DNA from 2 places in the Rhizobium sp. WYCCWR 11146 genome. Region 2 is predicted to be linked to the other one. Evidence: predicted binding sites of a transcription regulator. Region 2 holds the regulator's gene; the other holds the start of a gene.
What was found. The regulator HrcA, encoded in region 2, represses chaperone genes, less so after heat shock. The targets are predictions, from matches to a motif close to GTTAGCACTCNCNNNNNGNGAGTGCTAAC.

Region 1: groES (co-chaperone GroES) is a predicted target of HrcA. The motif match lies at 11,982-12,010, and genes of this name have one in related genera.

The regions. Positions count from the first base shown of each region.
Region 1 covers NZ_JACCEY010000038.1:42,066-57,882, forward strand. Annotated here, with positions in the region: gene HX899_RS29460 (PLP-dependent aminotransferase family protein) at 1-1,404, opposite strand; gene HX899_RS29465 (SDR family NAD(P)-dependent oxidoreductase) at 1,783-2,742, opposite strand; gene HX899_RS29470 (AraC family transcriptional regulator) at 2,866-3,810, shown strand; gene HX899_RS29475 (S1C family serine protease) at 3,967-4,872, shown strand; gene HX899_RS29480 (LacI family DNA-binding transcriptional regulator) at 4,942-5,943, opposite strand; gene HX899_RS29485 (sugar phosphate isomerase/epimerase family protein) at 6,152-7,066, shown strand; gene HX899_RS29490 (sugar phosphate isomerase/epimerase) at 7,109-8,032, shown strand; gene HX899_RS29495 (Gfo/Idh/MocA family protein) at 8,040-9,206, shown strand; gene HX899_RS29500 (hypothetical protein) at 9,234-9,401, opposite strand; gene HX899_RS29505 (hypothetical protein) at 9,469-9,861, opposite strand; gene groL (chaperonin GroEL) at 9,927-11,561, opposite strand; gene groES (co-chaperone GroES) at 11,611-11,928, opposite strand; gene HX899_RS35310 (hypothetical protein) at 12,439-12,702, shown strand; gene HX899_RS29525 (hypothetical protein) at 12,699-13,034, shown strand; gene HX899_RS29530 (hypothetical protein) at 13,031-13,354, shown strand; gene HX899_RS29535 (DUF1488 domain-containing protein) at 13,345-13,620, shown strand; gene HX899_RS29540 (transglutaminase family protein) at 13,648-14,490, shown strand; gene HX899_RS29545 (VOC family protein) at 14,675-15,055, shown strand; gene HX899_RS29550 (LysR family transcriptional regulator) at 15,063-15,817, opposite strand, start outside.
Region 2 covers NZ_JACCEY010000031.1:146,639-162,455, reverse strand. Annotated here, with positions in the region: gene mutM (bifunctional DNA-formamidopyrimidine glycosylase/DNA-(apurinic or apyrimidinic site) lyase) at 1-266, shown strand, start outside; gene HX899_RS25125 (enoyl-CoA hydratase) at 306-1,079, shown strand; gene rpsT (30S ribosomal protein S20) at 1,272-1,550, shown strand; gene dnaA (chromosomal replication initiator protein DnaA) at 2,409-3,959, shown strand; gene HX899_RS25110 (saccharopine dehydrogenase family protein) at 4,097-5,179, shown strand; gene hemW (radical SAM family heme chaperone HemW) at 5,242-6,444, opposite strand; gene rdgB (RdgB/HAM1 family non-canonical purine NTP pyrophosphatase) at 6,454-7,098, opposite strand; gene HX899_RS25095 (VOC family protein) at 7,099-7,524, opposite strand; gene rph (ribonuclease PH) at 7,521-8,240, opposite strand; gene hrcA (heat-inducible transcriptional repressor HrcA) at 8,369-9,457, shown strand; gene grpE (nucleotide exchange factor GrpE) at 9,568-10,200, shown strand; gene HX899_RS25075 (nucleoside hydrolase) at 10,243-11,187, opposite strand; gene HX899_RS25070 (Hsp20 family protein) at 11,467-11,892, shown strand; gene HX899_RS25065 (DUF1150 family protein) at 11,940-12,197, shown strand; gene HX899_RS25060 (DUF2277 domain-containing protein) at 12,252-12,518, opposite strand; gene HX899_RS25055 (hypothetical protein) at 12,870-13,265, shown strand; gene HX899_RS25050 (tRNA (guanosine(46)-N(7))-methyltransferase TrmB) at 13,365-14,066, opposite strand; gene metK (methionine adenosyltransferase) at 14,075-15,313, opposite strand; gene HX899_RS25040 (helix-turn-helix domain-containing protein) at 15,492-15,817, opposite strand, start outside.

The sequences.
Region 1 (15,817 bases), on a different contig from region 2:
TCAGAAGAACGACGCCGCCATTTCGGGCGGGCCTTCCAGCGCATGGGCCATGAATTCCAGTGCGCTCTGCAGTTTCTCCCGGGTGATCGGTCCGCCAAGGCAGACGCGCACGGCCTCGGGCGCCGTGCCCTCGACCGTGAAGGCATCGCTTGCGACGACGCCGATGCCGGAAGAACGGGTATGGCTGCCGAAGGTGGAGCGGGTCCAGCCGTTGGAGAGCGGCAGCCAGATGTTGAAGCTGATCGGATCGGCGCGGTAGCTGCCAGCCGGCAGGATGGCAGCTACCATTTGCTGGCGGGCGGCGGCCTCGGCGCGAATGAAACGCAGGATCGTATCGGCAGTGCCGTCCTCGACCCAGCGGGTGGCGAGCGCCACGGTCAGTGGCGAGGCCATGACATTGTTGGCGCGCATGGCGCTGACGAAAGGCCACACGGCCTTGCTGTCCGGCGCCACGACATAGGCAAGGCGCAGACCCGCGCCGATGCATTTCGCCAGTCCGCCGATATGCCAGGTGAGATCCGGCGCTGTTGCGGCGAGCGGCGCCGGGCCGTGCTGCGGAATGAAGCCATAGGCATCGTCCTCGACGATCGGCACATGATATTTGCGGGCAACGGCGCAGATCTCCTCGCGACGCCTGGCCGGGATGGTCAGCGTCGTCGGGTTCTGCAGCGTCGGATTGAGATAGAGCGCCTTCGGCTTCAATCTTTCGCAGGCCTCGGCAAAGGCGTCCGGCAGGATACCGTCCTCGTCCATCGGCAGACCGGCCAGATTGAGCCGCAGCTGGGCGGCGATCGAACGCATGCCGGGATAGGTGATGATTTCCGAAAGCACGGTTTCGCCCGGTTTTGCCAGCAAGCCGAAGATCGCCAGCAGGGCCGGATGGGCGCCGGGTGTGACGAAGATGCGCTCCTGCGAGGGCACCAGCCCGCGACGGCTGAGCCAGGAGGCGGCAGCCTCCTTGTCCATGCTGGAGCCGCCGAAACCCTGGTAGCGCAGGAGCGGAATGAGGTTCGCCGTCACCGCCGACATGCCCTCGCGCATGCGGGCGATCAGCTCGGGGTCGTCCGTTTCCGGCGGCATGTTCATCGAGAAATCGACGATCGAGGCGCGGCGGGGATCGGGCGCAGCGTCGGGCGCGAATCCCTGGCGCTCCTTGTCCGCGCCACCGGTAACGAAGGTGCCTCGGCCGACATGCGAATCCACAAGCCCGCGCTTCTGCGCCTCGACATAACCTCTCGCCACCGTCGTGAAATCGACGTTCAGCCGCTTGGCGAGTTCGCGTTGCGGCGGCAGCCGGTCCCCAACCACCAGATGCCCGCTGCGCAGATCCATTTCGATCACATCGGCGATCGCCATATAACGTGGGCTGCTGCTGCGGCTGAGATCGGGATGCCAGTCTTTCATGTCGTGATCCGTGTCGGTCTGATTCCTGATGAGATTGACCGTATATTGTTGCACAATGCCGCTGTCACGAAAAATGTCGCGCGCCAAGTCCGGCGAACGACGCAGGACGGAATGGCGCAGCTTTTGCGTACGCCTTGATACGTTTTAATGACGGATTGTCGCCGGATTTGACTGCTATCTGCGCAAATACAATTTGGCACGGCGACCGCGCTGTCGCAGGCCGATTTCGACAGCGTGTGCGCCAATGACGTGCTGACGATCCGCTCGGCTTGCCGATCGGGCTTTCACCCGGGAAGGCCCGGGTGAGGCGCGAGGACGGCAAGACAATCGGCAGCGTCTTCAGCGCGCCTTGATGAGGGTTTGCCGCGCGCTATGGCTTCAGGCGTACGCCGCGAAAGCGTCAATGCCGGTCAGCCTTGCCGACAAGATCCACAGGCGTGCCGCCTCCTCGGGATCGGCTGCATGGTCGCTGACGCCGCCCGGTTCTCCAGCCGTTGCGCGGATGGCGATATCGCAGTCCTCACAATAGAGGCCTCCCATACCGTCGAGTTGCGGCGAGGTCGCCGCCCAAACCTGCGTGGCGGCCCCCTGGGATGGCGTCTTGAATGTCGGATCAATCGGATTGCCGTCCGCATCGATCCAGCCGGCACTGACCATTTCCTCCTTTGCGAGATGGCGCTGCAAGGGGGTAAGGATCTTGCCCGGGTGCAGCGAGAAGGCGCGGATGCCGGTGTCGCGCCCGAGCCTGTCCAGATGCACGGCGAAAAGTGCGTTGGCGGTCTTCGACTGACCGTAGGCCCGCCATTTGTCGTAACCGGTCTCGAATTGCACATCCTTCCATCGTATGGCCGAGTTGTGATGGCCACCGGAGGAAACCGAAACGATGCGAGCGCCGGGCGAGATCGTCGGCCAGAGGCGGTTGACCAAGGCGAAATGGCCGAGATGATTGGTCGCGAACTGTGCCTCCCATCCGTCGCCGACACGCGTTTCCGGGCACGCCATGATGCCGGCGCTGTTGATCAGGATGTCGATGCTGCGGCCAGACGCGACGAACCGCTCGGCAAAGGCGCGAACGCTTTCGAGGTCGGAAAGGTCGAGCCGATCAATTTCTACGCCATCGATACCGGCGACCGCGCTACGCGCCGCCTCGATGCTCCTTGCGCCGATGGTCACCTTCGCGCCGGCGCCCGCCAGAGCGCGCGTGGTCTCGAGCCCGAGGCCGGAATGGCCGCCGGTGACGATGGCGCGCTTGCCGGAAAAATCGAGACCGGCCAGAACCTCGCCGGCCGTCGTGTGGGCTCCAAATCCGGAGCCGATGGGGACTTGTTTGTCATTCATGATAATTACCTTTGTTCTGCGACGTTGCCGTCGCTCGGGATGACGTCGCGAGAATAAGGCGTGGTCTCTAGACGATCCATGCGCTAAAGTCCGACATCTCTTCGCCATCGTCCGGATTTTTACATGGACCCGTTATCCGATGTTCTCGCATTGCTCAAACCGCGCAGCTATGTTTCCGCGGGGCTTGACGCTGGCGGCGCTTGGGCGATCGATTTTCCGCCCCCGGATGGCATCAAGTTCAACGCGGTGATTTCAGGCGGGTGCTGGCTGAGCGTCGATGGCGTTGCCGAAGCTGTCCGCCTGGAGGAAAGCGACTGCTTTCTGCTGACGCGCCGCCGAGCCTTTCGTCTCGCCAGCGATCCGGCGCTCGAAGCGATCCCGTCCGATGCGATCTATTCGATCGCCCGCGACGGCATTGCGACTTGCAATGGCGGCGGCGATTTCTTCCTGATCGGCAGCCGTTTTTCCTTTTCGGGAGGAAATTCGGACATCCTTCTCGGAATCCTCCCACCGATCGTCCATGTGAAGAGGGATTCCGATCACGCCACCGTGCTGCGCTGGTGCCTCGATCGGATGACGCGCGAATTGCGCGACCAGCAGCCGGGCGGCTTTCTGATGGCGGAGCATTTTGCTCACGTCATGCTCATGCAGGTGCTGCGCCTCCATATCGCATCGCCGAATGCGCGCGGCGTCGGCTGGCTTTTCGCGCTTACCGACCGGCGGATCGGCGCGGCTATCGGTGCCCTGCATGCCGATCCGGCCCGCAAGTGGACCTTGCAGTCGCTGGCTGAACGGGCCTCGATGTCCCGGTCCAGTTTTGCTCTCCACTTCAAGGAAAAGGTCGGGCTTGCGCCGATGGATTATCTGACGCGCTGGCGCATGCTTCTCGCAGGTGACCGATTGACAAACTCGGCCGAAGCAATTGCCGGTGTCGCCCTGTCGCTCGGTTATGAATCCGAAAGCGCATTCAGCACCGCTTTCAAGAGAGTGATGGGATGCTCGCCGCGGCAATATGGTCGCGCTCAGCCGCCCGCCGGTGCCATGCGAGATAGGCTCGGGGCTCAGTGAAACCTTGATTGGTGCAGGCATCGGAGGGCGGTCGCGCGTTGGCCTGCCGAAATTCCCTCCGATACGGTCTTGCACCCGCCGTCCATTCTCTTACCTATTCAAGGAAGAATGCGCCGGCTTTCGGCCTTTCGCGCCGGCACCCATCGGGATGAAAGCATGAATATCGATCCGATTTTGCGGTCAGTCGTGGCCGTCCGTTCCTCCATTCCGGAAGATGCCTTCACAGCGGAGACGCTGGGCACTGTCCGGGAAGGCAGCGGCGTGGTCATTCGCGACAACGGGCTGGTGCTGACCATCGGTTATCTCATCACCGAGGCCGAAGAGGTCTGGCTGACGACCCATGACGGGCGTGTGGTTCCCGCGCACGCGCTTGCCTATGATCAGGAAAGCGGCTTCGGCCTGGTCCAGGCGCTTGGGCCCCTGAATGCGCCTGCGGTGGATCTCGGCGACGCGGCGACAGCCAAGGCGGGCGATCCCGTCGTGCTGGCCGATGGCATCGGAGAATTCGTCGAGGCAAATATCGTCGCCCGGCAGGAGTTTGCCGGCTATTGGGAATATCTGCTCGACGAGGCGATTTTTACGGCACCTGCCCATCCCTCATGGGGCGGTGCGGCGCTGATCGGTTCGGATGGCAAGCTTCTCGGCATCGGTTCGCTTCGCCTGCAGATGAGCGATGGCGACGAGGTTGCCGATATCAACATGGTGGTGCCGATCGACCTTTTGCCGCCGATCCTTGACGATCTCTTGAACCGCGGCCAGGTCAACAAGCCGCCGCGGCCCTGGCTCGGCGCGTTCTCCGCCGAGAGCAATGGCGGCGTGGTGGTCATGAGCGTGGCCGAAGGCGGTCCAGCCGCCCAGGCGGGCCTGCGTCAGGGCGACATCATTTCGGAGATCCGCGACGAAGAGGTCGATGGCCTGGCCGATTTCTACCGCAAGATCTGGAGCAGCGGCCCGGCCGGCGCCGAAATCCCCATGCGGATCCTCAGGAACGGCCGGGAAGCCTGGCTGCGCATCAAATCCGCCGACCGCAACAGCTTTCTCAGAAAGCCGCAGTTGCAGTAAGGTCGCGCCAGCATCGTGAAAGCCGCTGGCGTTCATTCGAGCGGATTGTCCGGGCATCCTTATCCCGCCTCAAAGATTTTCGGGTGTGATTGTCAGGAAGCGCACTGGTTCGGCGCTGACCTCCACCTCCATGAGACCGAGCCTGTTCAGGGCAAGGTCTATCGATCGCCTCGCCTGCACCTCCGGCGCCTGGTCGAGCACAATCGACATGATGCCGCGGCGGAGATAGTCCTGCGTCTCTCCCGTCAATTCGTGGCCGACCCAGAATGGCCGCCCAGCCTTCTTTGCCTCGAGCACCCTGGCCACACCCTTGTTATCGCCGCCCGCACTATAGACGCCGATGATGCCGGGCTCGCGCCGGAGGGCCGCGTGCAGCAGTTCCATGGCATTGTGTTCGTCATCGAGGTCGAACATGACCTCGATGAAACGATGGTCGTTTGAACCCTTCTCCGAGAGATAGCTGGAGAAGCCGCGGATCCGCTCCTTATGGTTCTCATAGGCGCCGCTGTGGCAGAGAGCGACGAACGAACCGGGGCGCTGCGCCAGCATGCCCGACATGTAGTGAGCCGCGGTGCGTCCGGCAGCATAGTTGTCGATGCCGACATAGGGCAGTTCGGGGGCCGGACGGGTCATGATCTGAACGACGGGAATGCCGAGACCGGCCGCTTTCCGCACGCTGGTGACGACATCGGCATGGTCGGGCGCAACCACGATCAGCGCCGACCGGCGTGCCGTCGGATTGGTGATGTAACGGGCAAATTGCGCTGGCTCGTTCTCGCGGACGAAGGTGCGGTGAACGGTGATGCTGTCGCCGAGCGAAGCAGCGATGCGCTCGAACGCCCGGTTCAGACGCGAATAGAAGCTGGTCTCCGGGCGAACGAGGATCACCTCTATCCGGATCAGGCCGCGATGGGCGACCGGCAGGCTCTTCCGGTATTCAAGCCGTCTTGCCGCCAGGAGGACCTTCTCCACCGTCTCCGGCCGCACGCCGCCGCGGCCGTTAAGGACGCGCTCGACGGTCGCGGTGCCAACGCCGGCTTGGCTTGCGACATCCTTCAAAGTCACCTTCATCAGGGCTCACTCACTCTCAAAGCTGACACAGCAGAGCATCGGCCTGCTGTGAGGTCAATGATCAAATTTGATCAAGGAAGCAGTGGAGCATGAGGGCGCCGCAGCAGTATCGTGCCAGCAATCCGGGAGGAGCACCGGACGGTCCAAAACAACCGAGATCAAGGATCGTTCGCCGGCGCGAAGCGGCCGGGGATGACGGAGGAGCCAGATGAAGATCGCACTCGACCCGCATATGCACCGTCACCTCAACCTGCGCGACCTCTGCCGCAAGGCAGCGGAGCTCGGTTATGAGCATATCGAGCTTTCACCGCGCGACGATTTTCTGCCCTGGTGGGTGCGCCCGCGGGCACACAAGGAACGCATCGCGGAATTCAAGGCGGCCCTGAAGGATCACGGCGTCCAGCTCGCCTCGATCCTGCCGATGTATCGTTGGGCGAGCCCGCATGAGGACGAGCGGCAGGCCGCGGTGCGCTACTGGAAGGAAGCAATCGCGATCGCCGCCGAAATGGGCTGCGATACGATGAACTCGGAATTCGGCCGCGGGCCGTCGCCGGATCGCAGCCACCGCGCCAGCTGCTGCGGCGGCATACATACCCACGAACACAGCGAGGCTGCCTGGTGGCGCTCGATAGAAGAGCTCGTTCCGGTGTTCGAGCGCGAGGGCGTCACGCTCAACATGGAACCGCATCCGGAAGACTGGTGCGAAACGCTGCATCCGGCGATCGACATGCTGAAGACCATCGGCTCGAAGAACGTCAAATTCCTCTACTGCGCGCCGCATACCTTCTATTTCGGCGACGATATGGCGCGGATGATCCGCGATGCCGGCCCGCTGATGGCCCATGTGCATGTGGCCGATACCTATAATCACAAGGCCTCATCCGGGCTGCGCTACATCATCAATCCGCCGGGCGCGAAGGTCACCATCCATCAGCACATGGATATGTACCAGGGCGAGATCAATTGGGATGTCTTCTTCTCCTCGCTCGCCGCGGTCGGGTTCGACGGCATCATTACCGCCTGCGTCTTCGGCTGGGAGGAGCGCGCCGACGATTCAGGCCGCTTCATGCGCTCTGAAATCCAGAAATATGTCGACAAATACTGGCCCGGGAAACTTGGCTGATCGTCAACATCCGCCCCGGCACCCAATATCAGGAATAAAACCGTGACCATCACGATTACGACAGCCCCCTGCTGCTGGGGCGTGGACGACGTCAACAATCCAAACCTTCCCGCCTGGGAACGCGTCTTCGACGAGGCGGCAGCGGCCGGCTACGGCGGCCTCGAACTCGGGCCTTATGGTTACGTGCCGCTCGACGATGCGCTCGTTACAAAGGCGCTCACCGAGCGCAATCTCTTCATCGTCGCCGGCACGATCTTCGACGATCTCGTCTCTCCTGAAAATCGGGAGACGTTGCTGCGGCAGACGGAGGAAATCTGCGCCGTCATCACCAGGCTGCCGCAGCCAGAACAGGTGGCAGGCCAGCGGTTCAGGACCCACTATCTCACGGTCATGGACTGGGGGCACGACGAACGGGACTATGCCGCCGGCCATTCCGATCGTGCGCCGCGTCTCGACGACAAGGCTTGGGCCGGGATGATCGCCAATATCACGGCGATCGCCGAACTCGCTCAGCGCAAATACGGCGTGCGCGCCGTCATCCACCCGCATGCGGGTGGCTATATCGAATTTGCTGATGAGATCGAGCGGGTGGCAGGTGACATTCCGCAGGAGGTCGCCGGCTTCTGCCTCGACACCGGCCATAGCTATTATGCCGGCATGGATCCCGTCGAGATGCTTCGCCGCTATGCTGACAGGCTCGACTACGTCCACTTCAAGGACATCGACCAGACAGTCTTCGACCGTGTGCTTGGCGAGAAGATCCGCTTCTTCGATGCCTGCGGACAGGGCGTGATGTGCCCGATCGGCCGCGGCGTCATCGATTATCCCGCCGTCAAGCGAACGCTCGAGGAGATCGGCTATCACGGCTTCATCACCGTCGAGCAGGAGCGTGATCCGAGGAATGTCGCCGGCAGCCTCGAAGATGTGAAGCAAAGCCGCGATTACCTCAGGTCGGTTGGTTTTTAGGGAAAAGATGATGACGAATGACAGGCGAAAGCCGATCCGTTGGGGCATGGTCGGCGGCGGCAAAGGCAGCCAGATCGGCTACATTCATCGCTCGGCGGCGCATCGCGACGACGTTTTTGCCCTTGCGGCGGGCGCCTTCGATATCGATCCGGAACGCGGCCGCGCCTTCGGCGTCGATTTCGGGCTCGACGAAGCCAGGAGCTACCGGGACTATGCGGCGATGTTTGCGACTGAGGCCAGGCGGGCTGACGGCATCGAGGCCGTGTCGATCGCAACACCCAACAACACCCATTTCGCGATCTGCCAGGCAGCACTCGAACATGATCTGCATGTGATCTGCGAAAAGCCGCTCTGCTTCACGATCGCCGAGGCCGAAGAACTGAAGACGCTGTCCCAGGCGCGCGGCCGGATCGTCGGCGTGACCTATGGCTATGCCGGCCACCAGATGATCGAGCAGGCGCGCGCCATGGTCAGGAATGGCGATCTCGGCGAGATCCGCATCGTCAACCTGCAATTCGCCCATGGCTTCCATAGCGCTGCGGTGGAGGAGCAGAACCCCTCGACGCGCTGGCGCGTCGATCCGAAATTCGCAGGCCCCAGCTATGTGCTCGGCGATGTCGGGACCCACCCGCTTTATATCGCCAAGGTCATCCTGCCGCACCTGAAGATCAGGCGTCTGCTCTGCACCCGCCAGAGCTTCGTCAAAAGCCGAGCGCCGCTCGAAGACAATGCGGTGACCCTGATGGAATATGATAATGGCGCGATCGCCACCATCTGGTCGAGCGCCGTCAATGCCGGCTCCATGCACGGCCAGAAGATCCGCATCGTCGGCTCGAAGGCCAGTATCGAATGGTGGGACGAGCGGCCGAACCAGCTCTCCTACGAGATCCAGGGCGAACCGGCCCGTATTCTCGAGCGTGGCATGGACTATCTCTATCCCGAGGCCAGGATCGACGACCGGATCGGCGGCGGCCACCCGGAAGGTCTCTTCGAAGCCTGGGCGAACCTCTATCGCCGCTTCGGCTTTGCCATCAACAGAGAGCGCGGCCTCGCCCCTGCGGGGATCGAAGAGCTCGTCTTTCCCGACGTCGATGCCGGACTGGAAGGCGTGCGCTGGGTCGAAAACTGCGTACGGTCCGCCGACGCCGGCGGGATCTGGCTGGACTATCGCTAAGTCGTGAACTGCGGTGCGGCGCTGTGCTCAGATAAGCGGGTCGTCATCTTCCGCCGCCTGCGGCGCGCGGCGACGCGTGCTGTCGTTGGCGGCTTTCTTAGGCCCCTCGGCGGCTGCCTCGCGGATTTTCTTGACGCTTTCGCCGGCGTCTTCTGCGGCTGGCTGCGGGTCGTTCTTTTTCACGAAACGGATCATGGGTCATTTCCTACTTTAACAGTGGGCGCGCTCCGCACATACATCGGAGCGCTCTGGAAAAACGGTGTCAGACGGCAAGCGCAGTGGCGCAGCCTTGGACACTTCGGCTATCGGCTGAAGTCTGGCCGGGCATGGTCGCCCAACCGCCGGCTTCAACGAACTGACGCTGCTTGTAGCCTTCGGTAATCGCCTTGAACTCGATCAGTTTAGCGCTCGCATCCGGCGCCGCCTTGAATCGCTCGACGCAGATGGCCGACGCCAGTTCTCCGCGTGCGGTTTCGCTGGCGGCGGCTGCCGCTTTGCTTGATGTGCCGCCTGTGACCCAACCTCCCCAGCTGAAGCCGATGATCATCGTGGCGATCGCCGTGACGACGCAGGCCCAGGCGAGAAGCGTCTTGGACGGCTGGTAACTGTCGAAACGCTGGGTAATCGATGTCTTGCTGCTGCTCTGTAAGGACATTGGAATTCTCCCTGTCTGTTATTCGGGTTGTGCCGTCCGGCGACGCCGGAACGGTCAAGCTGGCCTCAGTATCCCATAGCGCCCATGCCGCCATTTCCGGCAGCAGGCGCAGAATCTTTCGCGGGAATGTCGGCGATCATCACCTCGGCGGTGATCAGCAGCGCCGCGATCGAACCAGCGTCCTGCAGAGCGGTGCGCACGACCTTGGCAGGATCGACGATGCCGGCCTCGATCATATCGACATAGGTCTCCGTCTGTGCGTCGAAGCCCTGATTGTGATCATTGCTGTCGGCGAGTTTGCCGACGACGATGGAGCCTTCGAACCCGGCATTGTCGGCGATCTGCCGGATCGGGGCTTCGAGCGCCCTCAGCACGATCGAGATGCCCGCCGTCACGTCGGCGTTCTCCCCGGTCAGGCCCATGAGCGCCGACTTGGCGCGCAACAGTGCCACGCCGCCGCCGGGCACGATGCCCTCTTCGACCGCCGCACGGGTGGCATTCAGCGCATCGTCGATGCGGTCCTTCTTTTCCTTGACCTCCGTCTCGGTCGCGCCACCGACGCGGATGACCGCGACGCCGCCGGCGAGTTTCGCCAGGCGTTCCTGCAGTTTTTCCTTGTCGTAGTCGGAGGTGGTGTCCTCGATCTGCGCCTTGATCTGCTGGATGCGCGCCTGGATGGCCGCTTTGTCGCCGGAGCCGTCGATGATCGTGGTGCTTTCCTTGTCGATCAGCACGCGCTTGGCGTGGCCGAGCATATCGAGCGTGACGTTCTCGAGCTTGATGCCGAGATCCTCGGAAATCATCTGGCCGGCGGTCAGCACGGCAATGTCTTCGAGCATCGCCTTGCGGCGATCGCCGAAGCCCGGTGCCTTGACGGCTGCGACCTTCAGGCCGCCGCGCAGCTTGTTGACGACAAGCGTCGCCAGCGCCTCGCCTTCAACGTCCTCCGAGATGAGGAGCAGCGGTTTGCCGGTCTGTACGACGGCTTCCAGGATCGGCAGCATCGCCTGCAGGCTGCCGAGTTTCTTCTCGTGAACGAGGATATAGGGTTCCTCCAGTTCCACGCGCATCTTCTCGGCATTGGTGACGAAATAGGGCGAGAGATAGCCACGATCGAACTGCATGCCCTCGACGACATCGAGTTCGGTCTCGGCGGTTCGCGCCTCTTCGACTGTTATGACGCCCTCATTGCCGACCTTGTCCATCGCACTGGCGATCATCTCGCCGATGGCGGCGTCGCCATTGGCGGCAATGGTGCCGACCTGCGCGATCTCGCCTGATGACTTGACCTTCATCGCCCTCGCCTTGATTTCCTTGACGACGGCGATAACGGCGAGATCGATGCCGCGCCTCAGATCCATCGGGTTCATGCCGGCAGCGACGAGCTTTGCGCCTTCGCGGAAGATGGAGGCGGCGAGCACCGTTGCCGTCGTCGTGCCGTCGCCGGCAAGGTCATTGGTCTTCGAAGCCACCTCGCGCACCATTTGCGCGCCCATGTTTTCGAACTTGTCTTCGAGCTCGATCTCCTTGGCGACGCTGACGCCGTCCTTGGTAATGCGCGGTGCGCCATAGGCCTTGTCGATGACGACGTTGCGACCCTTCGGGCCAAGCGTCACCTTGACGGCATTGTTGAGCAATTCGACGCCGCGCAGCAGGCGGTCGCGCGCGTCGGTGGAGAACCTGATTTCCTTGGCAGACATGATATTTCTTCCCAGTTCGGTCTTGAGTTGCGGGTCACAAATTCGACCCTCAGGCGGCTTTGCCGGCGGCCGCTTCGGTCTTTTCGACGATGCCCATGATGTCGGTCTCCTTCATGATCAGAAGGGTTTCGTCATCGATCGTGACCTCGTTCCCCGACCATTTTCCAAACAGAATGAGATCGCCGACCTCGACATCGAGCGGGACGAGATTACCGCCTTTGTCGCGCAGGCCCGGGCCGACTGCGACCACTTCGCCTTGCTGCGGCTTCTCCTTGGCGGTGTCTGGAATGATGATCCCGCCCTTGGATTTGACATCGCCTTCCGCACGTCGAATGACGACGCGGTCGTGAAGTGAACGGAATTTCATAGAGGTCTTTCTGCTGCCGGCGCGTAGGGCGGCTGCAATTCATAAATAGCACTCGTGGCACTCGATTGATAGGAGTGCCAAGAAATATTGTTCACGCGGGGAATTTCTTTAAAAATTCAGGAAATCAATTTGAGCGGATATTTTGTAATAATCAGGAAATGAATAGAATTTTCACGCCATCGCGCTCAATTTTATTTAACGTGTCGTTGAGTTAATTTAGCGTTTTTCATAGATAAATCCGAATTATCTTGATTTAAACTCAATCGAGGCGCAATGATAGGTCTCGTCGATTTGGCCGACTTGGCTTCGCGGTGTCAGAGACCTACGACCCGCCATCACCACTGAATTTTCGATAGCAATCTATGACGTCGTTCCGGCGTTGATTTCGCCTATTCCGATCCGGAATGAGCTTGGCGCTGACCGCGGATGTACCGGCAGCATCGAGTTCGTCCGGTTCGGATCTCAACGATACAGGAAACGCATCGGTGTCTTCCTGCAGAGGCCTCAGCCGTGACCAGTCGCACCACACAAACCGTCGTCCGCTTTTCATCCCCGTTCCGCCTGCCCGGTTTCGACGGGGCGCAGCCAGCCGGAGAATACCGCGTCGATTATGACGAGGAATTGATCGATAGCGTTTCCAGGCTTGCCTGGCGACGGGTCGGCGCCTTCATCCACCTGCCGGCGATCGCCACGCAGAGTTCGACGCAGCAGATGATGCCTATCCCCCTGTCAGCTCTCGAAACCGCGCTCGAAAAGGACCACAAACCGTCATGACCGCTACGCGCATCCCGCAACGCAATGGACGCTCGATCCGGCGCGAGGCAGCAACGCATATCTTCAAAGTGGGGCAGACTGTCCGAGTGAAGGACGGGTTCCTGGTCGTTCCCTCGAAGCTCCCCGACACATACCGCATTACCGCCACGCTGCCTCCGAGAGGAAATGTGCTGCAATACCGCATCCGCAGCGACGATGAACGTCATGAGCGCGTCGCGACGGAAGACAGTCTGGAACTGGTAAACCTATCGCCCGCCGGCAGCGGCGCAACACTGATCGAGAGGACGTTTGGCCATGGCCACGGCCCGAATGACGAAAGGTTGACATCGTGAACAGCCATGAAGACGAAGCCGAACGAAGACGGAATGCCTTTGCCGTCGGCACATGGGAAAACAAATGTGGCGCTTCCGGCCGCTACTCCATGGAGATCGAACACGACCGCCGGATCGAATCCGCCCGTTCGTCGACCGTCTATCGTGTCTCAGCAAACGTTCCAGTGCATGCCGACCATGCCGTGCCCGGCAAGAGCCGTTCGCAGGCCGGGAAAGACATGATGTCCTTCAATCTTCTCAACATAGGATACCGGAAGGAATGGCTGAGGCTGTCGGACGCCGCCCGGAGTGAGACCCCGCCGGTTCAACCATGGCGCTAGCCTTTCTGAACCAAAGCCGCAGCTTCGATGCGGCGAGAAATGCTGTGCGCTTCGTCGGCCATGACGGCATGTTCCAGGTGTTGTTCTTCATCGAGGTTGGCGCGCTGGCGAAATCCGACATGACATTGCAAAGAACCGAACCCTCGGAAACGAGGTGGCTTTCGGCGTTCGACGCCCTGCGCAACTCCATTCAGGACGTGGCACACAAAGCCTATTCCTACCACCGCCGCGCCTTCTATACTCTAACTGCGGCGGATTTCCGCTAAGCGGATCCGGACGCGCGGGAACGCTCCATGTTGATCCGTTACGGCTATGAAATCACGCTGACCTGCCCGCAGCCGACCGCATTGGTATGCCTGTTGTCGGTTCATGATGATCGTGCGGCCGACATCAGAATTCCGGAAACGGTCTTCACCACCCCTGATGTTCCAACTTCGACTTATCGCGACCTCTTCGGTAACCGGTGTCTTCGGCTGGTTGCCCCGGCGGGCGACCTGACCATATGGGGCGATGCGACGATCGAAGACGACGGCGAACCGGACAGGTCGCTGCCAGGCGCCAGGGAACTCCCGGTTTCGGAGTTGCCGGATGATTGCCTCGTCTACCTGATGGGCAGCCGCTATTGCGAGACGGATCGTCTCAGTCAAATTGCTTGGGATATGTTCGGCACCGTCTCACCCGGCTGGGGCCGCGTTCAGGCGATCTGCGACTTCGTTCACGGCCATATCCAATTCGACTATCTGCAGGCGCGATCGACGCGGACAGCCTTCGAGGCGTTTCACGAACGTGTCGGCGTTTGTCGCGACTTTGCGCATCTCGCGGTGGCGTTGTGCCGGTGCCTCAACATTCCTGCCCGATATATCAATGGCCATCTCGGCGACATCGGTATTCCCGTCGTCGATCCGATGGACTTCAGCGCCTGGATCGAGGTCTTCCTCGACGGTGCATGGCATGCATTCGATCCGCGCAACAACACGCCGCGGATCGGTCGTATCATCGTCGCACGCGGGCGCGACGCCGCCGACATACCGCTCATCAATTCCTTCGGACCGCATGTGCTGAAGGCGTTTCGAGTCTGGACCTATGAGGTGACGAACCTGGAGCAGATGCAAAGCGTCGCCGAAGGCGCTGTTTAGAACGAGACCTGGACGGATGCGGCAATGTCGGCCTCAGGCTTTGCCGCAGGCGCCAGCTGTCGCAGGATTGCCTCTCCCACACACTTTGGCGCGACGTGCTTTAGAACGGCGGTTGAAAGATGTCGGCGTCGTGCCATCTTGGGTGTGAGCAGTCATTAGCGGAAGATAAGGAGTTTCGCAGTCCATGTTCGATCATATTTCCATCGGCGTAAAAGACCTGGAAAGAGCCCGCCGTTTCTACGATGCGGCGCTGGCGCCGCTCGGATATGAGCGCCTGTCCAATTCCGACACCACGATCGGCTACGGCCCGGACACGGTCGGGCTCTGGGTGATGCAGGTCGAACAGCCTGTTGTTGCCGACATGCGATCGGGGCTGCATTTCTGCTTCGTCGCGCCTGATGAGGCGGCGGTCGATGCCTTTCACGCGGCGGCCGTCGCATCCGGCGGCACGGATAATGGTGAACCGGGTGTGCGGCCGGATTATGGGCGCTTCTATTACGCCGCCTTCATCATCGACCCAGACGGCTACCGCCTCGAAGCGTATTTTCACAAAGGCGAGCTATAACGGACCGTCAGGCAGCGGCTCTCGGAATGGATACGCAGCAGCCGGAGGCTTCGAGCGCTCTATTGGCTACATCGATGAACAGGCGACGGAACCAGCGCGCCCGGCCGTCCGTCTGGTCGACTCGGCGATAAAGCATCGTCACGGGATCGGCCGGCAGCGAAAGCGGCGGCTCGCAAAGCATCAGCCCATGTAACTGCGCCATGCAGCGACCGATCGATTCCGGCACGGTGGCAATGGCGGGCATCGCCTTCAGCACCATCGGCAGAGCGGAAAAGCGCGGGACGGTCGCCACCACCTGTCTCACATCGCCGGTGCGGTTCAGCGCCATATCGATACCGGTCGAGGTGTTGCCTTCGAACGAGACGGTGACATGCGCGACATTGGCGAAATCCTTGAGGCTCAACGGCGCCTTCAGCCCGAGCTGAGCTTCATCGTAGATGCAGATCGAGACTTGGTCGAACAGCGGCGCGCGAATGTGCCAGGAGGCGGGCTCGTCGTGCATCGCAACGCTGAAATCGAAGACGCCTTCATCCAGCCGGCGTGCGGCATCGCGCTTTTCGGAAGCGATACCGATCAGCCGGGCGCCGGGTGAAAGCTGGAGAAGACGGGCGGCAAGCGGGCCGAAGAAGGCCGATTCCAGATTGTCGCACATGCCGATGCGGAACTCGCCCTGCCAGCTTGCCGGATCGAACTCGGCCTGCGGGCGGATAGCGCGCTCGATGCCCGACAGCGCATCCTCGATCGCCGGGGCGATGGACAGGG
Region 2 (15,817 bases):
TGGTGACGGCGACTGGCCGGCCGAAGACGCAGCTCGACCTGCTCGTCGCTTCGATCCGCGACGTCATCGCCGACGCGATCGCCGCCGGCGGATCATCGCTGCGCGATCATATCCAGACCGACGGATCGCTCGGCTATTTCCAGCATTCCTTCTCCGTCTATGATCGCGAAAGTCAGGCTTGCCGCACGCCCGGCTGCGGCGGTACGGTCGCCCGCATCGTCCAGGCGGGTCGCTCTACCTTCTATTGCGCCACCTGCCAGAAATAAGCCTGCCAGAAGTTAAGAGTGAGAAACCGGGAGAACAGCATGGCCTATGAAACCCTGATCGTCGAAACCCGAGGCAATGTCGGCCTCGTCACGCTGAACCGCCCGCAGGCACTGAACGCGTTGAACTCCGCTGTCCTGAAGGAACTGAAAGAGGCCTATGCCGCCTTCCACGCCGACGAGACGGTCGGAGCGATCGTGCTGACCGGTTCCGAGCGCGCCTTTGCTGCCGGCGCCGATATCAAGGAGATGCAGCCGCTTGAGTTCGCCGATATCTATAAGAGTGATTTCATCAGCGGCTGGGATGAGGTCGCCAAGGCGCGCAAGCCGGTGATCGCTGCCGTCAGCGGTTTTGCGCTCGGCGGCGGCTGTGAGCTCGCCATGATGTGCGATTTCATCATCGCCTCGGAGACGGCGAAGTTCGGCCAGCCGGAAATCACCCTCGGCGTCATTCCCGGCATGGGCGGCTCGCAGCGGCTGACGCGCGCCGTCGGCAAGGCGAAGGCAATGGATCTCATCCTGACCGGCCGCATGATGGATGCGGCGGAAGCTGAACGATCGGGACTCGTTTCGCGTGTGGTGGCGCCCGATCGCCTGCTCGAAGAGGCTTTTGCCGCAGCCGAAAAGATCGCTGCGCTGTCGCGCCCCTCGGTGATGATGGCCAAGGAGGCGGTCAACCGTGCATTCGAGACGACGCTGGAGGAGGGCTTGCGTTTCGAGCGCCGCCTGTTTCACAGTCTCTTTGCCACGGACGACCAGAAAGAAGGCATGGCCGCCTTCGTCGAGAAGCGCAAACCTGCTTTTACGCACCGTTGAATGCTTTTCGGTGCTTGCCGGTGGTAAAGCTTGAAAATCCGCGTTGACGTGGGCCGGCTTTAGAGTTATATGCCCGCCCACGGTTCGGAAAGCCGGTTTGGTTTTCCGCGATTGCTCCCGCATTGCTGGATTTTGTGGCCGCAGGGCCCGCGGTAATGGCGGAGTTTGTTCGAATTCTTGAGAGAGGCATCCATGGCCAATACAACTTCGGCGAAAAAAGCGACCCGCAAGATCGCCCGCCGTACCGACGTCAATAAGGCTCGTCGCTCGCGCGTTCGTACTTTCGTTCGCCAGGTCGAAGAGGCCATCGCATCCGGTGACGCCGCCAAGGCGAAGGAAGCTTTCCTGGCGGCTCAGCCCGAGCTTGCCCGCGCCGCCAGCAAGGGCGTGCTGCATTCCAACACGGCATCGCGCAAGGTCTCGCGTCTGGCTGCTCGTGTGAAGGCTCTTTCGGTCACCACGACCGCGTAATCTTCCGTTAAGGACTTCTTCTTTATGATTAGCCCGGTAATTTTACCGGGCTTTTTCGATTCCGCCGATCAGCCCCTGCATGGTTAATCTCACGACTGTTTCGTGTCAGCACCATGACAGGAAAAGGCGTTTAAAAACAATGACTTGCGCAAGGATGCTTTTGCACTGCGCGACTCTGCCCCAAGCTTCCGGGACCACAGGCGAGTCAAGAGGATTTTATTTTTTTTCTTTCAATGCGTGTCAAAATAGCCCGAACGGGGGAATCTCTTTGATTCAACTGCGATTCTTTTTTGACGCTGGTGTGACGCCCGAAAACGGCAGGCGGAGTCAATGGCCGCTTGTTAATTTTGCGTAAAATTCATCGTTGATATTGCCGTTTGATCCTGCCTAAATGGCTTTCAACAAAGGGCGCGGACATCACCTGCAGAGGCTCAGTTTTAACTGCCACGTCGGCAGGGCGATGAGTTTGTGCCTTTTGTTACGGAGCCCTGCGCTTCCGTTTTTTCAAGCACTCGACGGATTTGAGCCGTAACGTGGCTGTTACGGAGCGGGGATGTTTTGTGCCTTCAGTGGCCGCACGTTTAAGGCGAGGCCGCCGGAGAAGGTAAAGTAATATTGCGTTCGGGCTGGTCGGCCGAAAACGAGGTTCGACCGCCAGCCTGACATGGAAAGCCGATGAAGGTTGCCGCATGAATGCGGCCCCTGCAACGGAGTTCTGCGTCGGTCCCATTGAGGGGCCAGTGTTTTGAGTGAACCGGCAGGCGAGCGGCTCATGAGGATCCGTCAGCCCGCCAAAGCGGGGAATGATCGGGCGGCCGTTTTAGCGGATGCCGCCCGGTGGAATTGAAAGGCGGCATTATGCAGATGAATACGATGACGACGGGCGGGCTCGACAATGGGGATGCTGCACCGCAGACGTTCGGCTCCATTCGCCTCGAAGTGGGCGAAGCAAAGGCGGAAATGAAGCAGAACGTATTGTTTGAGCGCGTCAGCGCGCGCTTGAAGGCCCAGGTCGGCCCTGACGTCTATGCCAGCTGGTTTGCCAGGCTGAAGCTGCATTCGGTCTCGAAGAGCGTGGTTCGCCTTTCGGTTCCCACGACCTTCCTGAAGTCATGGATCAACAATCGTTATCTCGATCTCATCACCGGTCTGTTCCAGGCCGAGGATCCGGAAATTCTGAAAATCGAAGTCCTGGTACGCACGGCAACGCGCCACGGCACGAAGGCGCTCGATGAGGCGGTCGCGCCGGAACCAGCCGCCCCCACGCAGATGCGCCGCCCGACAAGCGCGCAGCCGGCCGGTCAGGCCGTCCAGCAGGCGGTTTCGGCTGTTGCCGCCGCAAGGCCAGCAAGCTTTGGCTCGCCGCTCTTCGGTTCGCCGCTCGATAGCCGCTTCACCTTCGACACCTTCGTGGAAGGCAGCTCGAACCGGGTCGCACTTGCGGCTGCAAAGACCATCGCAGAAGCTGGTCAAGGCGCCGTGCGCTTCAACCCGCTCTTCATCCATTCGACCGTCGGCCTCGGCAAGACCCATTTGCTGCAGGCGGTCGCCAATGCCGCGGTGCAGAACCCGCGGGCTCTGCGTGTCGTCTATCTGACGGCCGAATATTTCATGTGGCGCTTTGCCACCGCGATCCGCGACAATGATGCGCTGACGCTGAAGGATTCGCTGCGCAACATCGATCTCCTGATCATCGACGACATGCAGTTCCTGCAGGGCAAGATGATCCAGCATGAATTCTGCCATCTCCTGAACATGCTGCTCGACAGCGCCAAGCAGGTCGTCGTTGCTGCCGACCGTGCGCCCTGGGAGCTGGAGTCGCTCGACCCCCGCGTTCGCTCGCGCCTGCAGGGCGGTGTCGCGATCGAATTCGACGCGCCGGATTACGAGATGCGTCTCGAAATCCTCAAGCGTCGCCTTGCTGTCGCCCGGCTCGAAGATCCGTCGCTCGAAATTCCGGCCGAACTGCTCCAGCATGTCGCCCGCAACGTCACGGCCAGCGGCCGCGAACTCGAAGGCGCCTTCAACCAGTTGGTCTTCCGCCGCTCCTTCGAGCCGAACCTGTCGATCGAACGCGTCGACGAACTGCTCGCCCATCTGGTCGGCTCCGGCGAGCCGCGCCGTGTGCGCATCGAGGATATCCAGCGCATCGTCGCAAGGCACTACAATGTCTCGCGCCAGGAACTGGTGTCGAACCGCCGCACCCGCGTCATCGTCAAGCCGCGCCAGATCGCCATGTATCTGTCGAAGACGCTGACGCCGCGCTCCTTCCCGGAGATCGGCCGCCGGTTCGGCGGGCGCGATCACACGACCGTGCTGCATGCGGTGCGCAAGATTGAGGAGCTGATTTCGGGAGACACCAAGCTTTCGCACGAAGTCGAGCTTCTGAAGCGCCTGATCAACGAATAATCGACTAGTTTTTCCGAAAAATCGACGGCCGGAAGCGATTCCGGCCGTTTTCCTTTATAAGTTTTTTATTCTATACCTCCCGCGCATCCAGTGCATGTCAAAGACTGAAGCGCCAAAACGGCGCGTGGGAGGAATGAATGAGTTTCGAAAAGATCGCCGTTCTCGGCCTGGGCAAGGTCGGACGGCTGGCGGCGACGCTGTTGCATGAAGGCGGCTTCGATGTCATCGGCGTCGACGCGCAATTGCCGCTGAGCGACGTCCCCTTCAAGTGCCGCACCGGCGATATCTCCGACCCCCAGGTGATCGGCGAACTGCTCGCGAATGTCGAGGCGGTGCTCTCCTGCCTGCCCTATCATTTGAACATCGAGCTGGCGCGTGCCGCCCATCTTGCCGGTATCCATTATTTCGATCTGACCGAAGACGTTCCCACAACCAATTTCATCATCGAACTGTCGAAGACCGCCCGCGGGCTGATGGCGCCGCAATGCGGCTTGGCGCCGGGTTTCGTCGGCATCGTCGGCGCAAGCCTGGCCGACGGCTTCGATCGCTGCCGGTCGATCCGCATGCGCGTCGGCGCCCTGCCGCAGCATCCGACCGGGCTGCTCGGCTACGCCTTCAACTGGTCGCCCGAGGGCGTCGTCAACGAATATCTGAACGACTGCGAGGTCATCGAGGGCGGTGTGCGCAAGCTCGTCTCGCCGATGGAATGGCACGAGACCGTCTATGTCGGCGGCGTCAAGCTCGAAGCCTTCACGACGTCGGGCGGCCTTGGCACCATGTGCGATACGATGCTCGGCAAGATCGACAATCTCGACTACAAGACCATGCGTTATCCCGGCCATATGGAGCTGATGAACTTCTTCTTCCACGAGCTGTTGATGCGCGACAAGCGCAAGCTCGCCGGCGAGATCCTGACCAATGCCAAGCCGCCGGTTGAAGACGATGTCGTCTATGTCCATGTCGCCGCCGAGGGCACCGAGAATGGCAGCCTGCGCCGCAAGGAGTTCGTGCGCGCCTATTACCCGATCGAGATTGCCGGGGCGCGCCGCACGGCGATCGCCTGGACGACGTCTGCCTCCGTCGTCGCCGTCATCGAGATGGTCCGCGACGGTCTGCTGCCGGCGACCGGCTTCCTGCACCAGGAGCATATTCCGCTGGAGATGTTTTTGAAGACACCGACCGGCAGCCTCTTCAAGGCCGGTGCCACCAGCCACGGCTGAGAAATGCCCTCAGGTGCGGCGGCAATATCGATGCCGCCGTGCCGCAAATCCAGCCCGACGCGTCAGCAGGCGAGATCGGCGACGACGGAATCGAGGATCAGCATGCCTGATGGCGTGCAGCGCAGGCGTGAATTGCCGATCCGCTCGATGAATTTGTGTTCGAGCAGGAATTCCTCGCGTTTCGGGTCGAGGTCGCGGCCCGAAAGCTGCTGCCAGCGGGCAAGATCGACGCCTTCCCTCAGCCGCAGCCCCATCAGCAGCAGCTCGTCGGACTGCTCCTCGAAGCCGAGCCGCTCCTCGTCGAGAATGCCGTGCCCATCACGCTCGACCATGTCGAGCCAGGTTTCCGGCTTGCGCTCGGTCGCCGTCGCGAGCTTCTCCGGGCCACGCGTCAGCCGGCCATGGGCGCCCGGGCCGATGCCGGCATAGTCGCCATAGCGCCAGTAGGTCAGGTTATGCCGGCTTTCGGCCCCCGGCCGGGCATGATTGGAAACCTCATAGGCCGGCATTCCCTCACGCGCGGTGATCTCCTGCGTCGCCTCGTAGAGCAATGCCGATTGCTCGCCATCCGGCACGATCAGCTTGCCGGCCTTGTGCAGGCCGTAGAAGGGCGTGCCTTCCTCGATGGTCAGCTGATAGAGCGAAAGATGATCGACCGCGTAGGAGATCGCCTCCTTCAGTTCCGTTTCCCATTCCTCGACCGTCTGATTGGGTCGGGCATAGATCAGGTCGAAGGACATGCGCGGAAAGATGTCGCGCGCCAGCCTTATCGCCTTCAGCGCGTCGGCGACATCATGCAGCCGACCGAGGAATTTCAGATCCCGGTCGTTCAGCGCCTGCACCCCAAGCGAGACGCGATTGACGCCGGCCGCCCGATAACCGCGGAACCGTTCGGCCTCGACGCTCGAAGGGTTGGCCTCCATGGTGATCTCGATGCCATCTGGCACATGCCAGTGCCGTGCAATGCCATCGAGAATGGCCGAGACCGTTTCCGGCTTCATCAGCGAGGGTGTGCCGCCGCCGAGGAAGATGCTCGTCACCGTCTTCGGCCCGCTGATCGCCCGGATCGTCGCCATCTCCGTCAGGAAGGCACCCGTAAAACGCTCCTGATCCACCGGCTGGTGGCGCACATGGCTGTTGAAGTCGCAATAGGGACACTTCGCCGCGCAGAAGGGCCAATGTACATAGACGCCGAAGCCCGGCTCGCCGGTATCAGGCAGCAGAGCCGCGTCGCGCGAGATGCTTGGCGTGTCGAAATTGACCACGGACCGACTCTATGCCTCCAGGCAGGTTTCAACAAAGAGTTTGAAGGCGCGGGCCCGGTGCGACAGCGCTTGCGGCTTGCCGACGTTCCAGCCGTGTTTTTCCTCGCCGCTCATTTCGCCGAAGGTGATGTCGTAGCCCTCGGGCTGGAAGATCGGATCGTAGCCGAAGCCCTGCGTGCCGCGCGGCGGCCAGACGACGCTGCCTTCCACCTCGCCGCGAAACAGCTCCGTATGCCCATCCGGCCAGGCAAGGCAGAGCACGCTGATGAAACGCGCCCTGCGCTGTTCCGGCTTTGTCGCGCCCGCGTCCTGCAGCGCCTTTTCCACCTTGGCCATCGCCATGTCGAAATCGCGCGTGCCGTCTGCCCTCTCCGCCCAATTGGCGGTGTAGACACCGGGATCGCCGCCAAGTGCATCGACCACCAGCCCGGAATCGTCCGACAGCGCCGGCATGCCGGCGGCATTGGCCGAGGCGACCGCCTTGATCGTCGCATTCTCCTCGAAGCTCGTGCCCGTCTCATCCGGTTCGACGAAATTCAGCTCGGCGGCCGATTTGGCGGTGAAGCCGAGCGGCCCGATCAATTCCTGGATCTCGCGGATCTTGCCGGCATTGTGGCTGGCGACGACGATGGTCTTCGTTTCAAGCTTGCGCATTCAGATATCCTGTTCGATGCCCCAGATTTTAGCCTCCGCGCATTCCAGGCTGTTGCCATCAGGATCGCGGAAATAGATCGAACGGCCGCCGTTCGGCCAGTGCACTTCGGATTCGATCGCAACGCCCGCCGCGGTCAGCCGCTCGGCCATGGCATCGATATTGCGGCCGGACACCCGAAAACAGGCATGGCCCTGGCCGCTCGTGCCGTGCGGCGGCACCTGCAGTGCTTCAGGCGCCGGCGGCTTCACCGTTTCCTCGGGATTGAAGATCAGGAGAACGCCCGGCCCGCAGCGGAAGAAGACATGCCGGTTGGCGGCGCGGGCGATCTTTTCAAGCCCGAGAACGTCTTCGTAGAACGTCTCGGCCTTATCGAGATCCCGCGCATAGAGCGCCGTTTCCAACATGCCTTCCAGCATGGGGTTCATCCTTCGACGGCTTGCTTCTGCAGCGCCACGAGTTCGCCGATGCCGTTTCTGGCAAGCAGCATCAGCGAGGTGAATTCGCCCTCGCTGAACGGCGTGCCTTCGGCCGTGCCCTGGATCTCGACGATCCCGCCGGTGCCCGTCATGACGAAATTCGCATCGGTCTCGGCCGAGGAATCCTCGAGGTAATCGAGATCGATCACCGGCTGGCTGGCGAAGATACCGCAGGAGATGGCGGCGACGTGATCCTTCAGGACCCGGTCGACCTTGATCATGTTGCGGCTTTCCATCCATTTCAGGCAGTCGTAAAGCGCGATCCAGCCACCGGTGATCGAGGCGGTCCGCGTGCCGCCATCGGCCTGGATGACGTCGCAATCGAGCGTGATCTGCCGCTCGCCGAGCGCCTGCAGGTCGACGACGGCGCGCAGCGACCGACCGATCAGCCGCTGGATTTCCTGGGTGCGGCCGCCCTGCTTGCCGGCGGCGGCTTCGCGCTTCATGCGTTCGCCGGTCGCCCGCGGCAGCATGCCGTATTCGGCCGTGACCCAGCCCTTGCCGGTATTGCGCAGCCATGGCGGCGTCTTTTCTTCGAGGCTCGCCGTGCAGAGCACATGCGTGTCGCCGAACTTCACCAGGCAGGAGCCTTCCGCATGCTTGGAAAAATTGCGCTCGAACGAGACCTTGCGCATCTGGTCGATTTTTCTGCCTGAAGGCCGCATTCTTATCTCCTGGGGTTTATTTGACCGCTTCTACGATTGGCGGCGCTCATTTGCAAATTCCCTTTTGCCACGGGTGTGAGTTTGACTTACTTTTCGGGAAGTATCATCAGCACGGGTTCGAAAGCTTCATGGGCATCAGGTCGACGTCGGTTTCGGATGCCGTAGCTGCGCTGGACGAGCGCTCCAGGGAAATTTTTCGTCGCATCGTCGAAGGTTATCTGGAAAGCGGCGAGCCGCTCGGTTCACGCAACCTGTCCCGTATCCTGCCGATGTCGCTGTCGCCGGCCTCGGTGCGCAATGTCATGAGCGATCTCGAAGAGCTCGGCCTGATCTATTCGCCGCATGTCAGCGCCGGCCGGTTGCCGACCCAGATCGGCCTGCGCTTCTTCGTCGACGCCTTCATGCAGGTCGGCGATCTCTCGGCCGAGGAGCGCGCCAACATCGACCGCCAGGTGCGGGTCGAAAGTGGCGGCAATCCCGTCGAATCGATGATGAACGAGGCAAGCCGCATGTTATCCGGCATTTCGCGCGGCGCCGGCCTCGTCATCACCTCGAAAAGCGATCCGGTGCTGAAACATGTCGAGTTCATCCGGCTCGAACCGACAAAGGCGCTGGCCGTGCTCGTCGGCGACCATGATCAGGTGGAAAATCGCATCATCGAGCTGCCGGCGGGCGTCACCTCCTCGCAGCTGACGGAAGCTGCGAATTTTCTCAATGCCCATATGTCCGGCCAGACCCTGCCGGAGCTTCGCAAACAGTTAAGCCGGTTGAAGGACGACGTCCGTCACGAGCTCGATGCCCTGTCACGCGATCTGGTCGAGCGCGGCATTGCTGTCTGGGCCGGCAGCCCGGACGAGGGAAAGCCCACGCAGCTGATCATCCGCGGCCGCGCCAACCTGCTCGAAGGCCTCGCCGGCGCCGAGGATCTCGACCGGCTGCGCCTTCTGTTCGACGATCTCGAGAAGAAGGACAGCCTGATCGAGATCCTCAATCTCGCCGAAAGCGGTTCGGGCGTGCGCATCTTCATCGGTTCGGAAAACAAGCTCTTCTCGCTGTCCGGCTCGTCGCTCATCGTCGCGCCCTATCGTGACGACGACGATCGCATCGTCGGTGCCGTCGGCGTCATCGGCCCGACGCGGCTCAATTATTCGCGCATCGTGCCGATGGTGGACTACACAGCCCAGCTCGTCTCCCGCCTTTCGCGCAATCAGCTTTGACGCGCAGCTATCAGTCACGCGGAATTTTCGCTTCTTTGTCACGCAGACTTGATTTTTTTCGGTCAAACCTCGATATCGGGCGCATCTGAAGACACCAACCGGAGACCGTCATGACCGATGACACGACGAAAAACGGACCTGACGCAACTGCGGCCGATGCCGCAGCCGACGCTGCCGCCTACGTCGAGAACGAAACTGCGCAGCAAGAGCCCGCCCAGCCGGACCCAATCGAGCTTCTGAAAGCCGAAAACGGCGAACTGCGTGACCGCTATCTGCGCCTTGCTGCCGAGATGGACAATCTGCGCCGCCGCACCGAGCGCGAAGTGAAGGATGCCAAGTCCTATTCCGTCGCCGGCTTTGCGCGCGACATGCTCGCCGTGTCCGACAATCTGCGTCGCGCGCTCGATGCCATCCCTCCGGAGACCAGGGCTGCGGCCGATGCCGGCCTGAGCACGCTGATCGAGGGTGTCGAGATGACCGAGCGCGCCATGCTGTCGGCTCTCGAGCGCCATGGCGTTCGCAAGCTGGAGCCGGTCGGCCAGAAGTTCGATCCGAATTTCCATCAGGCGATGTTCGAGGTGCCGAACCCGGACGTGCCGAATAACACGGTCGTCCAGGTCGTGCAGGCCGGCTTCACCATTGGCGAGCGCGTGCTGCGCCCGGCCATGGTCGGTGTCGCCAAGGGCGGTCCGAAGCCGGCCGAAGCCGAAACCAACTCTGTCTTCGACGAAAAAGACGCCTGAGATCGTTTCCTTTCCTCCTCGCGAGGAAGGGAAATCGAAGTTTTAGATGCGGGCGAAGCGTTCGATCAGCAGATCGAAGAAGCCGTCCGCATCGACATGGCGCATGACCCTGGCATTGCGCTTGCGCTCGGTCACGTGCCACCAGTCGACGACCGTCATGCCGACGGTAAGTTCGGACTGGACCTCGATCTCGACATTGCAGTCCCGGCCCTGGAAAAGCTCCTGCTTCAGCAGGTAGGCGACAACGGTCGGGTCGTGCAGCGGTCCGCCGTCGGAACCGTATTTCTCGATGTCGAACCGCTCGAAGAATTCCAGCATCTCGACCATGGCCTTTGCCGGCGCCGTGCCGATTTCGGCCATGCGCTTCACCCGGTCCTTGCGGGTCAGCAATTGATGCGTCACGTCAAGCGGCATCATCACGATCGGAACGCCTGAGCGGAAGACAATATCGGCGGCCTCGGGATCGACATAGATGTTGAATTCGGCTGCCGGCGTGATGTTGCCGCCCTCGAAGAAGCCGCCGCCCATCATCACCAGCTCGCGGATGCGGGGGACGATGTCGGGCGCCTTCTGGAAGGCCATGCCGATATTGGTGAGCGGCCCGAGCGTACACAGCGTCACCGTGCCTTCCGGCTCGCGGCGCAGCGTCTCGATAATGAAGTCGACGGCATGGCCGGGCTGCAGCGCCATCGTCGGTTCGCTGAGATCAGGACCGTCGAGGCCGGTCTTGCCGTGCACATGTTCGGCCGTCACCAGCTTGCGGGCGATCGGTGCGTCGGCGCCGGCGAAAACCTTGGTCTCCGTCCGGCCGCAGAGCTCGCAGACGATCCGCGCATTGCGGCTGGTGAGCGAAAGCGGCACGTTGCCGGCGACCGTGGTGATCCCCAGAACCTCCAGCTCATCGGGACTGCCGAAGGCAAGCATGATGGCGGCCGCGTCGTCCTGGCCGGGATCCGTGTCGATGATGATCTTTCTTGCGCTTGCCATTCCGATCGTTCCATCCTCGCACTGCGTGTTATCGGGCATGCACCGATTTCTTCACGTCCCGTCACAAATCAGCACATTCCGCGCGGGCATGTTTTGATGCGAGGCAGCAGACGCTTTGTCAAGGAAAGAGCCTGACGCCACCGCCTTAAATTGAGAGGCCGACGCCGGCACGTCGCGCCCCATGCCTTGCAGCGCCGGGCTCCTCTCCCCATATTAGCGGCATCCGGATGCTGCCCTTAAGGTCCGGGATGGTCGCTTGCATCAAGGACTTGAAAAGAGATGAGCCGCATTACCCCTTTCGCCAGCCCGCTGCTTCTGGGTTTCGATGCCATGGAAAAGACGCTGGAGCGCATTTCCAAGGCGAGTGACGGATATCCGCCCTATAATATCGAACGCATCGCCGCCGACACCGGCGCGCCGGAACGTCTGCGCATTACCCTTGCCGTGGCCGGCTTCAGCGAGGAGGAACTCGATGTCTCCATTGAGGAGAACCAGCTTGTGATCCGCGGCCGCCAGGTCGAACACGGCGAGCGGGACTATCTTTATCGCGGCATCGCCGCCCGTCAGTTCCAGCGCACCTTCGTTCTTGCCGACGGCATGCAGGTGCTGGGTGCGGCCCTGAAGAACGGTCTGCTCTCCGTCGATCTAATTCGTCCGGAACCCGCGCGCATGGTCAAGAAAATTAACATTTCGGTCTCACAGTAGCACAACGGTTTGTCGAACCGTTGGTCCCTTCTCCCGGAGGAACAGGAATGTTGATGAAAGAAGCCACGTCTCACTTGACCAAATCCGAGCTTGCCCACATCGGCAACGGCGAGGTCGCCTATATCAGAAAAATGCGCACCGATGAGGTCGCCAAGTGCTTTCCCGAGGCGCCGGATATCGATCCGAACGTCGATCTCTGGGCACTCTTCGGCGCCGACGGCACGCCGATCCTTTTGACGGACAATCGCTCCAGCACCTTTTTCAAGGCTGCAGAGGACGAATTAAAGACGGTCAGCCTGCACTGACCGTCAAGGCCATTTGAGCCTTGATTGAGATCTCCTGTGCGTGACAGGGTTTCCTTAAGCGAACCGGACCGCCGTTCTCGCGCGCGCCTTTGCCGCTACCTCTTCGCGATCACGAGGAGGTTGAGACGTTTCCAGCGAATCGAGCAGCTCGCGGGCACATGCCGCGATCGAACTGACCGCGTGCTCGAATGCGACCTCGTTGCGCTTCGACGGCTTGGTCGTTCCGCTCACCTTGCGGACGAACTGGAGCGCGGCATCGTGGATCTCGTCGTCCGTCGCTGGCGGATCGAAATTGAACAGGGGTTTTATATTTCGGCACATGACTTGCTCCCGGTCATTTTCTCTCTTCCATTGAGAGGAGGCTGGCCAGCACAGAAAATAGTCGCGTGAGCGCTATTGGCAACCGGTCCAACGGCGGAACTCTACGCGTCGCAAGAGAGGGCGCAGCGCCTTCAGTTCGGTTTGTTGTCGTTGTCGACCTTGGAGCCGGATCATTTCGGATCGAATCGACCTGAAATCTGAATTCGTCTCTTCATCAGAAAGCTGCCGTGGGCGACGTCTTCTTGCGCCGCCAATAGCGGCCATCTGTTCGAGACGGGTGCCTTTCATGCTACGACGAGTGCATGTATTCCGCGTTGGCTTGTTCTTGGTCGGCGACGAAAGGAGCTTGCATTGAACCAATCGCAGCCAAATCGATTTCCATTTCACACGCAATGCCCGAGAGACGATGGATGCGGGGTCTTTGTTCTGCAGATGCTCACCGGCATGAGCTACGACGATGTGGCCGCCATGATCGATTGGGGCGACAGATCGGCGCATTATACAACCTGGAACGATCTTTGCGGCGTGTTGGCGGAGATCGGATTGTCTAACGAAGCCCCGATCAAAACCAGTCGATGGAGCGATATCCAGGGGGTTGCCATCGTCCACGTTCAGGGGGATCACTTCATGCTTTACGACGCGGAAAACGGTCTGTTTTATGACCCAGCAGAGATGGAAGGCCCAGGGGTTGCCAGCGATCGCGTTCCAACCAGCTATCTGACTGTATACGGCCCCAACCACCGCTAAACTTAGATCCTTCAGCACGGAAATCCGTCAGGCCAGCGTTCCACGCGATTGTTCGCGCCGAATAACATCACGTGCGCGTTCGCCGACTTGCCGGCAGCCTCAGACCTTCCTGAAGGTCAGATAGGCCGAAGACCGGCCCTCGCGCCGCGCCTTGGCCTCGTAACGTGTGCTCGGCCAGCCCTCATAGGGCGTCAGCCAATCGGCAGCATTGTCGGCGATCCAGTCGAAACCGCCATGGCCGCGGCATTTGATCAGCGTCCAGTTCACATAGGTGTCGATGTCGGAGGCGAAGCAGAACAGGCCGCCGGGCTTCAGCGCGCGATGAAAGCGGTCGAGATTGGTTTTCGAGACGAAACGCCGCTTCCAGTGCTTCCGTTTCGGCCAGGGATCGGGATAGAGCAGATCGATCTGATCGAGTGAGCTGTCCGGCAGCCAGTCGAGCAACTGCGTCGCGTCGTCATTATAGACGCGGATATTGGAGGCGCCCGTCTCGCCGATGCGCGACAGCAGCTTCTGCATGGAATTGACGAAGGGTTCGACACCGATGAAGCCGGTCGAAGGTGTCTCCAGCGCGCGGTGGATCAGGTGCTCGCCGCCGCCGAAACCGATTTCCAGCCGCAATCTTTCGACCGGAACCGGGAAGAGGGAAGTCAGCGGCTCCGGGGGAGCCGCTGCAATATCGATCAGGAATGCCGGCAACAGACTGTTCAGCGTCTCGGCCTGCTGTTCGCGCAGGGCCTTGCCCTTGCGGCGACCGAAGAAGGCTTCGGTCGCCCGGCCGCGGCGTTCCATATCCGTCATGCTTTATCTCAGGCCTTCACGCTTTCCTTGAGCGCCTTCACGAGGTCGGTACGCTCCCAGGAGAACGAGCCGTCGCGGCCGGCCTTGCGGCCGAAATGGCCATAAGCGGAGGTCTTGGCATAGATCGGCTTGTTGAGGTCGAGATGGCGGCGGATACCGGTCGGCGAAAGGTCCATGTTCTTACGGATAGCCGCTTCGATCTGATCCTCGGTAACCTTGCCGGTGCCGTGCAGGTCGACATAGATCGACAGCGGCTGGGCGACGCCGATCGCGTAGGAGATCTGGATCGTGCAGCGGTCGGCAAGACCGGCGGCGACGACGTTCTTGGCAAGATAGCGGGCGGCATAGGCGGCCGAACGGTCGACCTTCGTCGTGTCCTTGCCGGAGAATGCGCCGCCGCCATGCGGAGCGGCACCGCCGTAGGTATCGACGATGATCTTGCGGCCGGTCAGGCCCGCATCGCCGTCCGGTCCGCCGATGACGAACTTACCGGTCGGGTTGATGTACCACTTGCAATCGTCGGCGATCTTCAGCTCGCCGAGCGCTTCGCGGATATAGGGCTCGACGACGGCGCGGACCTTCTTCGAATCCCAGCTCTCGTCGAGATGCTGGGTCGAAAGCACGATCGAGGTTGCTTCCGACGGCTTGCCGTCGACGTAACGCACGGTCACCTGGCTCTTGGCGTCGGGGCCGAGCTTGGCGACTTCGCCGTCGCCCTTCTTGCGGGCAACTGCGAGCAGTTGCAGGATCTTATGGGAATAATAGATCGGGGCCGGCATCAGGTCCGGCGTTTCGCGGCAGGCATAACCGAACATGATGCCCTGGTCGCCGGCGCCCTCGTCGCCCTGCTGGTCGGCGGCGCTGTCGACGCCCTGCGCGATGTCGGCCGACTGCGAGTGCAAGAGCACGTCGATCTTTGCCTTCTTCCAGTGAAAGCCGTCCTGCTCATAGCCGATATCCTTGATGGCGCGGCGGGCGGCGGCCTTGAACTTCGAAGGATTGATGACGTCCTTGCCATCCTTGTCCTTCTTCATCAGGCTCGGCGGCAGGCGGACCTCGCCGGCGATGACGACGCGGTTGGTCGTCGCCAGCGTTTCGCAGGCAATGCGCACGCCCCACGGATTGACGCCGGTCTTGGCCGCTTCGCGGTAGACCAGATCGACGATCTCGTCGGAGATGCGGTCACAGACCTTGTCCGGATGACCTTCGGCAACAGACTCGCTGGTAAAGAGATAATTCGCGCGCATTTCGGGATTCCCCTCAAAGAATAAAAGCCACCTAGTAGGTACTCAGTTCGAGGGCCGATGACAAGCGCAGAAGGACATAAATATATCTTTATATCTGCGGCAAAGTGACAAATTTTGCCCCAAAAACGCAAAAAAGGCGGCCTTTCGACCGCCTTTCGAATTCTGCGCTGGTCGTGATTCAGTCGGCGTCGGCTTCAGCGGCCAGGGCTTTCACCAGCTCCACGACCTTGCGGCGAACCTTGGGATCGGAAATCTTGACGAAGGCGCGATTGAGCTGCAGTCCTTCCGAGGACGACAGGAAATCGACGACGTAATTCGAGCTGGAGGCTTCCATGCCGCCGCCGGCACTGGAATGTTCGCCGGGCGCGTCCTCGAAGAAAAACGACACCGGAACATTGAGGATGTTCGAGATATTCTGCAGACGGCTTGCGCCGACGCGGTTGGTGCCCTTTTCGTATTTCTGGATCTGCTGGAAGGTGATGCCAAGGCTTTCGCCAAGCTTTT